2 regions of the Sphingomonas sanguinis genome follow, and region 2 is predicted to be linked to the other one. Evidence: riboswitches for the same ligand, from Rfam matches in the RefSeq annotation. Region 2 holds a riboswitch; the other holds the start of a gene.
What was found. Region 2 has a riboswitch for cobalamin ahead of cobW (cobalamin biosynthesis protein CobW). Riboswitches for the same ligand answer to the same signal wherever they lie in the genome.
Positions count from the first base shown of each region.

Region 1: another riboswitch for cobalamin. It lies ahead of KV697_RS11625 (TonB-dependent receptor); the one in region 2 lies ahead of cobW (cobalamin biosynthesis protein CobW).

Region 1 is NZ_CP079203.1:2,496,515-2,501,563, forward strand. It holds gene KV697_RS11620 (hypothetical protein) at 1-218, opposite strand, end outside; gene KV697_RS11625 (TonB-dependent receptor) at 151-2,280, opposite strand; cobalamin riboswitch at 2,495-2,717, opposite strand; gene KV697_RS11630 (hypothetical protein) at 2,806-3,141, shown strand; gene KV697_RS11635 (entericidin A/B family lipoprotein) at 3,242-3,388, opposite strand; gene KV697_RS11640 (hypothetical protein) at 3,450-4,331, opposite strand; gene KV697_RS11645 (hypothetical protein) at 4,334-4,516, opposite strand; gene KV697_RS11650 (PAS domain S-box protein) at 4,513-5,049, opposite strand, start outside.
Region 2 is NZ_CP079203.1:1,547,354-1,552,402, forward strand. It holds gene cobN (cobaltochelatase subunit CobN) at 1-2,486, opposite strand, end outside; gene cobW (cobalamin biosynthesis protein CobW) at 2,491-3,528, opposite strand; cobalamin riboswitch at 3,710-3,909, opposite strand; gene KV697_RS07115 (HoxN/HupN/NixA family nickel/cobalt transporter) at 3,935-5,005, opposite strand.

The sequences.
Region 1 (5,049 bases), 950 kb from region 2:
CATGTCTCCGCCGGGCTCAGCGACGGATAGGGCACGTAAAGCATCACCAGCCCGCTCGCGAACCACATGGCAAAGAACAGGCAGGTGACGATCCCGACCCAGCGATGGGTGAGGAAGGCGAGCCGCAAAGCCGCCTTCCCCCAGGACCGGTCAGAACCCGGCACGAACGCCGATGTCCAGCGCACGCGGGCGGCCCAATATCCATTGCTGGTCGCCATAGGCCGTCACCGCATAGGCCTTGTCGAACAGATTATAGACACGGACATTGACCGCCAGATGCGGCGTCAGCGCATAGGACAAGGTGGTGTCCACCGTCGCATAGCCGGGGATACGGAACGCCTCCCCATTGTCGGAGAAGCGCCGCCCGACATAACGCAGCCCGGCGCGCGCCTGCAGCTTCGCCGAGGCATCCCAGCGCAGCCAGAGATTGGCCAGCGCCTCGGGCACGTTCGGCGGTGTGCGGCCGCTATAATCCACGCCGCCGGAACGGAAATCGTCAAACCGGGCATCGAGCAGCGTGCCGTTTGCGTCGATTCCGAAGCCCTGCGGCAGATCGAGCGTCACCGCCGCCTCGACGCCCTGCGACGATCGTTGCCCGACCTGCTCGACGGGGCTCGCCAGCGTGCGCTGGGCGAGAAGGCCGGTCTTGACGATGCGATAGGCCGCCAGCGTGGCGGTGCCATGTCCGTTCGCGAACAGCCACTTGGCCCCCGCCTCGACCTGATGGCCCCTGGCGTTGCTATACTGGACCTGCCCGGTCGACACGGTGGTCAGCGTGCCCAGCGGATCGACGCCGGTGGCATATTGCGCATAAAGCGACAGGGTCGGCACCGGCTGATAGACCAGCCCCGCGCGCCACGTCGCGTTGCGGAACGTCTTTTCCAGCACGAAGCGATCCGGCGTGGCGACGGTCCAGCGACGGACATTGTCCACCTCGTAACGGACGCCGCTGACCACCGACCATTTCGGGCCGAGCGTCACCCGATCCTCGGCAAACACCGCCAGTGCGGTGGTGCGGGTGCGATAGCGTGGGGCGATTCCCTGCGTATCGAGGAAACGGCCGGGATCGAAGGCTAAGGGATCGACCGCATCGACCTGCTCGACCGAGCCGAAGTCGTTCTCATGGGTGAAGCGGACCAGATTGGCGTCCACCCCGACGACCAGCGCGTTGGCGATGCCCGGCGCAAGTCCCGTGCGCCACGTCACGCTGGCCTGATCGCCCCATTGGGTCAGGTCGTGGCGGATGCCGTAATTGCTGCTTCGGCGGATCGTGGCCGGAGTGCCCGTCGATCCGTCCGCGCACGCGCCGCTCGCACCGACCCAGCAATAATTCTCCAGATTGCGCCAGAAGCGGTCGCTGGTCAGGACATAGGCGATATTGGACAGGCTGATCGCATTGCTCGGCGTCCAGTCGACCCGGATCGAGGCACGGTCGTCGCGGAACCGCATCCGCCCGTCGCCGACATTATAGTTGCGATCCCGCACCGCCAAGTCGAGCCGCCCGTCGATCAGCGGGGTGCCGAAATAGGTCATGGGCCGCTGGTCGCCATGATCGCCGCGCACCGTCACCGCCAGTGTCGAGGACGGCGTCCAGCGCAACGTACCTGACAGCGCGACGCTGTCCGACCGTCCCCGATCGACATAGCCATCCGACCGGCGATAGCTGGCATCCACCCGGTAGCCGAGCGTCGGGGTCAGCGGCCCGCCCAGCCCGGCGGCGGCGCGGAAACTGTCCTGCCCGCCATAGCCGATCTCGGCCTGCCCATGGGTCTGCGCGGTGGGCGCACGCATCACGACATTGACCGCGCCGCCCAGCGCGCCCTGCCCGTAGAGGACCGAGGCAGGGCCGCCCAGCACATCGATCCGCTCGACCATCCAGGGATCGGTCGGGAATGTGATCGTCCCCGCCGCCGGGAACAACCGCACGCCGTCGACCAGTTGCAGCACCGACCCCTGCCCCGAAAAGCCTCGCGCTGACAGGGCCGTGCCGCCATTGCCGGGATTGGCGACGCTCGACAGGCCGGGCGCGCGCGTTTCCGCCTCGACGATCGACACATCGCCTTGGGCGCGGATCGTCCCGCCGTCGAGCGATGCGATGCTGGCGGGCGTCTCCAGCGGTGTCAGGCCCAGGCGACTGCCGGTGGCATTGGGTGTGTCGAGCGCCTGTTTCTCCCGCGTGCCGATCACCAGCACGGTGGCGTCGCCCCCCTGCTCCTCGGCCTTTTGCGCCCTTGCCTGCGTCGCCCCCAGCAGAAGCGCCGCGCCACCCCACAGGACCATAGGAACCTGTCCGAATCTGTTACGATATATCATTTCAAAGCCCATAGCGTCTTGTCGCGAACAAGCCGAGGCCTTGCCGCCCGATTTCGGGCAGCCGGGTGCCCTGCGTGCGGCACGCCGTTTTCCGCATTCCACAGGGCCACCCATGCGCCTCCGCCACTTATGGCGTCGCTCGTCGGAACAGACCTAGCCTCGACCATCCCCTGGACCGGGCATGAGCGACCTGACGCCGGCAGGTCTCCTGGCTCACGGGTCATCGCGGACGGATGCGCCTTCCCAGGTTGCCCCAGTGGCTGGATCGCGCCCATGGCCGATCCGTGCATCGCCGCTCACCGCTTACAGTTGCAGGGACAGCCGCGGATTTGGGGAGCCAAGCCCCCTCACCGTGTTCCCTTTTAATCTCCCTTGTCGGGAGAACCGGCGCGATCATATCGCCGGATCATTCCGGCCCCGTATCGCTACGCGGCGGCGATGGAGGGCGTCAAGCGGGATGAGGTCGCGGCGTCGTTGCGCTATGGCGGCGGCATGGCACGCAGGAACCGTTATCTGATCGCGACGATGCCCGATGGCTATGTGAAGACGATCGGCCCGACATCGCAGCCCTTCACCCATTATTGGCGGATCGTCGCCGATCTGGGCGGGGGCAAGACAGAAGTGTTCTGGGGCCATGCCAAGTCGCGCAAGGCGGCGATGGCGAACGATGCCGCCATGGCAGAGGCGGTGCGGCAGCGCGGCTGGGTCGGGTATCGGTTCGAGGTCGTCGAACTGGTCGAGGCGGACGCGCCGGAAGGCCATAGAAAATCCTCCCCGGTACGGGGAGGGGGACCGCCGCGCAGCGGTGGTGGAGGGGGGATGCGGTAAAGGGCGCACCTCGCGGCGCGCCCCCTCCACCATGCTTCGCATGGTCCCCCTCCCCGGGACGGGGAGGATTGGCAGGGACGCATCGCCCCTGCCCTTCCCGCTACTTCTTCGGCTTGTTCTCGCCCGACGCGTCCGAAATCGCGGACCCGGCCGAGCGCAGGTCGCGGCCCGCGCCGTTCACGGTGTTGCAGGCCGACAGGGTCAGCACGGCGAACAGGGTAGCACCCAGAGCGATCTTCTTGGTCATGGCGATCTCCTCGAAAAAAGGGGGGTGCGGCGGGCCGGATACGCTGGCCCGCCGCGGACACTCAGCGCAGACGACGGCGGCTGGCCGCCGTTGCGCCAAAGGCGGAGGCACCGGCGCCGACCAGCAGCGCGAGCACCAGGATGAACGAGGTCTTGGCACCAGCCCCGGCGGCGGCATCGGCGGCCTGCTTGGCCTTTGCGACCGCTTCATTCTTGGTCTGGACGAATTCGGCCTTGGCCTGATTCACCTGGGCCTGGGCCTGGTCGCGGCTGATCTTGCGCTGGGCGGCGACGATGTCGACCACGCGCGCTTCGGCCCGGGCGCCGTCCGCACCGCCACGCGCCATGGCGGGCAGCTGCTTGGCGACTTCCTTCTGCGCCTGTTCCGGGGTCATCTGAGCCGGATCGGCAGGCGTTTCGGTCAGATATTTGGCGGCTTCGGCCTGCACGTCATTCTGATCGACACCCGCGACCTGCGCGACCTTCGGAGCAGCCGCGCCCACGGTCGAACCGGCGGCACCGGCGACCGCGCCGACGGTACGGAACGCGCCACCGATGATCCCACCGACCGCCGAGGTCAGCAGATACAGGGTCAGGAGCAGCGTGACGCCCCACACGACCAGGCCGTGGACCAACGCATCGAACTTCTCGGTCACGCCCGACACGCGCGCCGCGGCATAGCCGCCAGCACCCAGCGCGACGACGGTGGTGATCAGCCAGTACAGGCCCGCCCCGATGCCGAAGCCCGCCGCGCCCGGCGTCGAACCCTGGACCGGGTCGACCATCGACAGGCCGATGCCGGTGCCGAGGATGCCCATCACCAGCTGGACCGCGACCGCGATCACCACACCGGCAAAGATCGCGCCCCACGAAATCCGACGGGTCGCGCGGACGATCGCGCCCTCTTCCACCGGCGCATAGCCGGGCGTTACATGCGTAGCCATATTCACTCCTGTTCTTTCGGTTCTTGGGCGGGACCGGCCTTTTTGGTGCGGGCCGCCGCCTCTTGTTCCTTGCGCCCCTGGCTGATGGCGGCGTCGTCGCCGATCAGCTTCCCGATCGTCTCGCGTGCCGCCCCTTTGGCATGACGCACGCGATCGGTCGGATTCCTGAAATTCTTGTCGCTCATGCGGGCATCTCCCGTCGGCCAAGCGCACCCTCGCCGTCGAAGCCACGCGCATGCGCCCAGGCGGCGGCGGCGGTGCGGCGGTTCACGCCGATCTTGGCGTAGATGCGCGCGACATGGTTGCGCACCGTGTTGCCCGATACGCCCAGCGCCCGCGCGATGCTCTTGTCGTCCAGCCCGCGACAGATCAGGCCCAGCACCTCGCGCTCGCGCGCGGTCAGATCGTCCAGGCTCGCGCCGCCCAGTTCGTCCTGCGGCGCGCGCAGCCGGGCCAGCTTGTCCATGATCGACCGGCTGAACCAGCTGGTGTCCTTCATCACCGCGTCGATCGCCTCGACCAGCTCCAGCTCGGTCGCCTTGCGCTGGGTGATGTCCTGGAACGCCCAGAGGACGCAGGTGTCGTCGCCCAGCGTGATCAGCTCGGTCGACACCAGGCAGTCGCTGCACCCGCCGTCCTTGGCGACGATCCGCGCCTCGACCCCGCGCAGGTCGCGACCGTCGTCGATCGCCGCCTCGATCTCGGTCTGCGCCGCGTC
Region 2 (5,049 bases):
CGCATCAGCGGCATCACCTCGAACCCCGTCACCCGCTCGGAACGATGGTCCCAGACCGGCTCGACCCCGATCAGGTGCAGCGCCATGGCGAATTCCTCGCCCGCCGTGCGCATCGTCGCCGAGCCCCAGAGATCGACGATCAGGGTGCGAAGGTGATCGCCCTCCTCCTGCATATGGCGGCGGATCAGTTCCTCGGCGAGCTTCACGCCCTGGAGATGTGCGGCCCGGCTCGGCAACGCGCGCGGATCGATGGCGTAAAGGTTGCGCCCCGTGGGCAGCACATCGGCGCGCCCACGATAGGGCGAACCCGAAGGCCCCGCCGGAACGCGCTTTCCATCCAGCCCGGCGAGCAACCCCGCCCGCTCCGCCACGCCCTGTTCACCGCGCCCGAAGACGTGAAGCCCCTCGCCGAACTGGCTGTCCTTCACGTCGCAGACGAATGCGTCGATCCGCGCCAGCGGATCCTCCGCCCCCGCCAGCCCCAGCGTCTCGCCCAGTCCGACGCTGTCTGCCTCCTCGGCGATGCTGGCGCGCAGCCGGTCGCGGCGGGCGGGGTCGAGGCCGTCGGCATTGGCATATTCGTCGAGCAGCGCCTCCAGCCGCCCCAGCCCCGCACCTGTCTCCGCCTGCACCAGCGCCGGGGGAACATGCCCGATCGTCACCGCGCCCAGCCGCCTTTTGGCCTGCGCCGCCTCGCCCGGATCGTTGACGATGAAGGGATAAAGGACCGGCCAGTCTTTGGTCAGCGCTTCCGGCCAGCAGCCATCGGACAGCGCGACCGCCTTGCCCGGCAGCCACTCCAGCGTCCCGTGCGCGCCGACATGGACCAGCGCGTCGATCCGTTGCGCGCGGAGCCAAAGATAAAAAGCGACGTAACCGTGGCGCGGGCAGCGCGAGAGGTCGTGATAATCGTCGGCCCGCGCCCCCCGCCGCCCGCGCTCGGGCTGGAGCGCGACGATGGCCTTGCCGAGCGTCAGGGCCGGAAAATGGAAGGAGTCGCCCTCGACCAGCGGGTCGTCCTCGACCGCGCCCCAGCTTTCGGTAAGGTCGACGCGCAGACTTTCGGGAAGAGCGGCCAGGGCCTCGCGATAGGCGGCGACGGGCCAGGCGATCCGGTTGCCGAGCAGCGCGGCGGGCAGATCGGGCTGCGGTTTCACATCATAACCCGCCTCACCCAGATCGGCGAGGATCGCCGCAGTCGAGGCAAAGCCGTCCAGCCCGACCGCATGCGCCGCCTGCCAGTCCTTGCCCGGATAGGTCGACAGCAGGATCGCGAGGCGCCGCTCCGCCGCCGGAGTCGCCGCCAGCCTCGCCCAGCCCGCCACCTTGTCCGCTACGGCGGCGATCCGCCCGGGCTCGGCGCGATGGAGGCGCAGGGCGATATCGAAGTCGGGGTCGCGCTCTCCCGGCTGCTTGAAGCTGACCACGCCCGCGAACAGGCGTCCGTCGATCTCGGGCAGGACGACGTGCATGGCGAGGTCGGCGGGCGACAGGCCGCGCGCGGCGCCCTCCCAGCCCGCCCGGTCGCTGGTGGCGAGTGCCACCTGAAAGACCGGCACACCTGCGCCGTCGAGCGAGGTGGTGTCGTCCTCGCCGCGTGCAGAAAAAGCGGTGGCGTTGATGATCGCGGCGGGGGTGAGGGCTTCGACCCAGCGCGCGACCCAGGGGCCTGCGCCCTCGGCTTTCAGCGAGGGGACGAACAGGGCGATGGGGTCGAAGCCGCGTTCGGACAGCGCGGTGTGGAGGGCGACGATGGGTTCGATGTCGGCGGCGGCGAGATAGGCGCGGTAGAAGGTGATCAGGACGCGGGGGCGGGTCGTCGTAAGCAGGGTCGCGGCGGGGCAAGCGACGCCCTCGAGGGACCAGCTGCCAACGGGAGCGATTTGTGGAGAGGGCCCTCCCCCATCCCCTCCCGCCTGCGGGAGGGGCATGCTCGGGGCGACTGTTTCGCGCAAAAGCCCCTCTCCCGGCAGGGGGAGGGGTTGGGGAGGGGCAAGAGCCACAGGCGACAACGCCGCGATTTCACGCAAAGCCAAAGCCGCCGCATCTGCCCCGCCCGCATCACACAACGCCGTCAACCGCCGAACCAACCCGGCATCCACGGTCGACGCCGCCACCAACCGCCGGTCCTCGCGCCCGTCCGCCGCCAGCACCGCCAGCGCGATCCCCCGCTCCCGCGCCAGCCGTTCGACCTCACGCAGGCCGTAATCCCAATAGGCCGCGCCGCCGATCAGCCGGATCAGGATCGCCTTCGCATGCACCAAGGTCTGCTCGACATAGGTGTCGACCGACAGCGGGTGGATCAAGGCCGCCAGATTGGCGAGCCGCAGCGACCAGGAAAATCCCCCCGCCCGCCAGCCCGCCGCAAAGGCACTGAGGTCGCTGTCGGAGAAGGACAGCACGACCACGTCACCGGGGCGCTGCCCCAGATCCTGTGGAACGGCTTGTTCCTCCAGCCCATGGCTCTCGCGAAAGACGAGATGCACGTGTTCAGCCCTTCAGCACGGCCTCGATCGAAGGCCGGTCGATGCGGTCATGCTCGGCGATGACGACCAGTTGCGTGCCGCGCGGCTCGCCCGCGCCCCAGGGGCGGTCGTAGCTGGTGCGCACCCGGCGGCCGACCGCCTGGACCAGCAGCCGCATTGGCTTGCCCGTAACGGCGGCATAGCCCTTCACCCGCAGGATATCCTGCTGTTCGGCCAGCGTCACGATGCGCGTGGCGATCGCCTCGGGGCTGTCCACCTCGCCCAGAATCACCGAGATGCTGTCGAAATCGTCATGCTCGTGATCGTCCGCGCCGTCATGATGCGAGGGGCGTGCGGCGATGTCGTCCTCGGCGGCCGCCTCTAGGCCCAGCACGATCTCGGCAGAGACGATGCCGTCGACCGCCTCGACCATCGGCAGCGGGCGCGGGGCTTCGGCGGCGATGATCGCGCGGGCCTTGGCGACGCCCTCCGGCCCGGCGAGGTCCGCCTTGGTCAGCAGGACGATGTCGGCACAAGCCAGTTGGTCCTCGAACACCTCCGACAGTGGCGTTTCATGGTCGAGGCTGGGGTCGGCGGCCCGCTGCGCCTCCACCGCGTCGAGATCGGGGGCGAAGCGGCCCGCCGCGACGGCCTCGGCATCGGCTAGCGCCACCACGCCGTCAACGGTGATGCGCGAGCGAATGGCGGGCCAGTCGAAGGCCTTCAACAGCGGCTTGGGCAGCGCCAGACCCGAGGTCTCGATCAGGATGTGATCGGGGCGCGGCTCCATGGCCAGCAGCTTCTCGACCGTCGGGATGAAGTCGTCGGCGACCGTGCAGCAGATACAGCCATTGGCCAGCTCGACGATATTCTCCGCCGGGCAATCGGGGATGGCGCAGGATTGCAGGATGTCGCCGTCGACGCCCAAAGTGCCGAATTCGTTGACCACCACCGCCAGGCGACGGCCGCCCGCGTTGCGAATCAGATGGCTGATAAGCGTGGTTTTCCCTGCGCCCAGAAAGCCGGTGACGATGGTGACGGGGACCTTGGAAAGGTCACGCATGGTAATTCTCCGACGCGCCGGACGAGCGAGCGCGGACGCGGGGCCGATCGCCAGAGCGGTGACGGACGGGCGCGCGACATGCGTCCACCCCGCTGAACCGGCGACCGATGCGGCCCCGGCCGCATGGCTTCGTCGCTCCCCGACGGAGAACCGTGCCCCGACCACCCCCTGGGTCCAGGCAAGAGCGACCATGACGCCGGCAGGTCTCCTGGCTTGCGGGTCAAAGCGAAGGGATGCGCCTTCCCGGATCACTCCAGTGGCCGTGCCCTCATAAGAGCACCAGCATCGCTCGCTCACCGCTTACAGTTGCAGGGACAGCCGGGGATTTGCACCCCATTCCCGTTTAAAGCCCTTGCGGGCACCGGCGCGATCTTCGGACGGCTTATCACCCTCCGATCAGCGGCATTTATCCCGCCGCGCCGGGCTTGGCAATTCGCGCCTCCATCGCCGCGAACCCGCGCCAGCGATAGAGGAGGAAGCTCGCGCCCCAGCAGACCACGAACAGCCCGACGATCGCGAAGCCCAGCACGTTGAAATGCTCGGCCAGCGCGCCCGCATAGCGGAACGGCCCCGCCGTCCAGCCGAACCGCTCGGCGAGCAGCGCGGTCGCCTGGATGCCGCCGATCACCAGCGCAACCAGCGCCGAGACCAAAGTGATCGTCATGTTGTAGTAGAGCTTGCGAAGCGGATGGACGAACGCCCACTCATAGGCGCCCAGCATCACCAGCCCATCCGCCGTGTCGATCAACGCCATGCCGACCGCGAACAGCACCGGGAATACCAGGATCGTCGCCAGCGACACCCCGTCCGCCGCGTGCGAACCCGACAGGCCCAGGATCGCCACCTCGGTCGCGGTGTCGAAGCCCAGCCCGAACAGGAACCCCAGCGGCGCCATGTGCCAGCTGCGCCGGATCAGCCGGAAGAGCGGCCGGAACAGACGCGACAAAGGCCCCTGCCCCGAAAACATCATGTCGGCATCGGCCTCCGCCATCGGCTCGCCCCGCGCCACCCGGCGGAAGCGGGTCCAGACATCGCGCAGGATGATCAGGTTCATGATTGCGATGGCGAAAAGGAAGCTGGCCGAGACGATGGTGGCAATGGTCCCGCCGCTCTGCCCGAACGCCTCGAAGTCGGACAGAGTGCTCGCCGCCAGCGCCACGGTGGTCGCGGCGATCAGGACGATGGCGGAATGGCCGAGCGCGAACCACAGGCCGACCGCGATAGGCCTCTGGCCGTCCTGCATCAGCTTGCGCGTGACATTGTCGATGGCGGCGATGTGATCGGCATCGACCGCGTGGCGCAGGCCCAGGCTGTAGGCGAGCAAAGCCGTACCGAGCATCAGGCTGTTGCCCGCAAAGACGCTGAACGCCCAGCCCCAGACGGCGATATTGACGATGACCAATGCCCCCATCAGCAGCGTGACGCGACGCTTGAGCGAAGGGCGTGTCAGCGGGGGATGGGCGGAAACTTCGGACATGGGCGGATCACGCCTTGCACAGCGCCGTTGCGACTAAGGCCGCC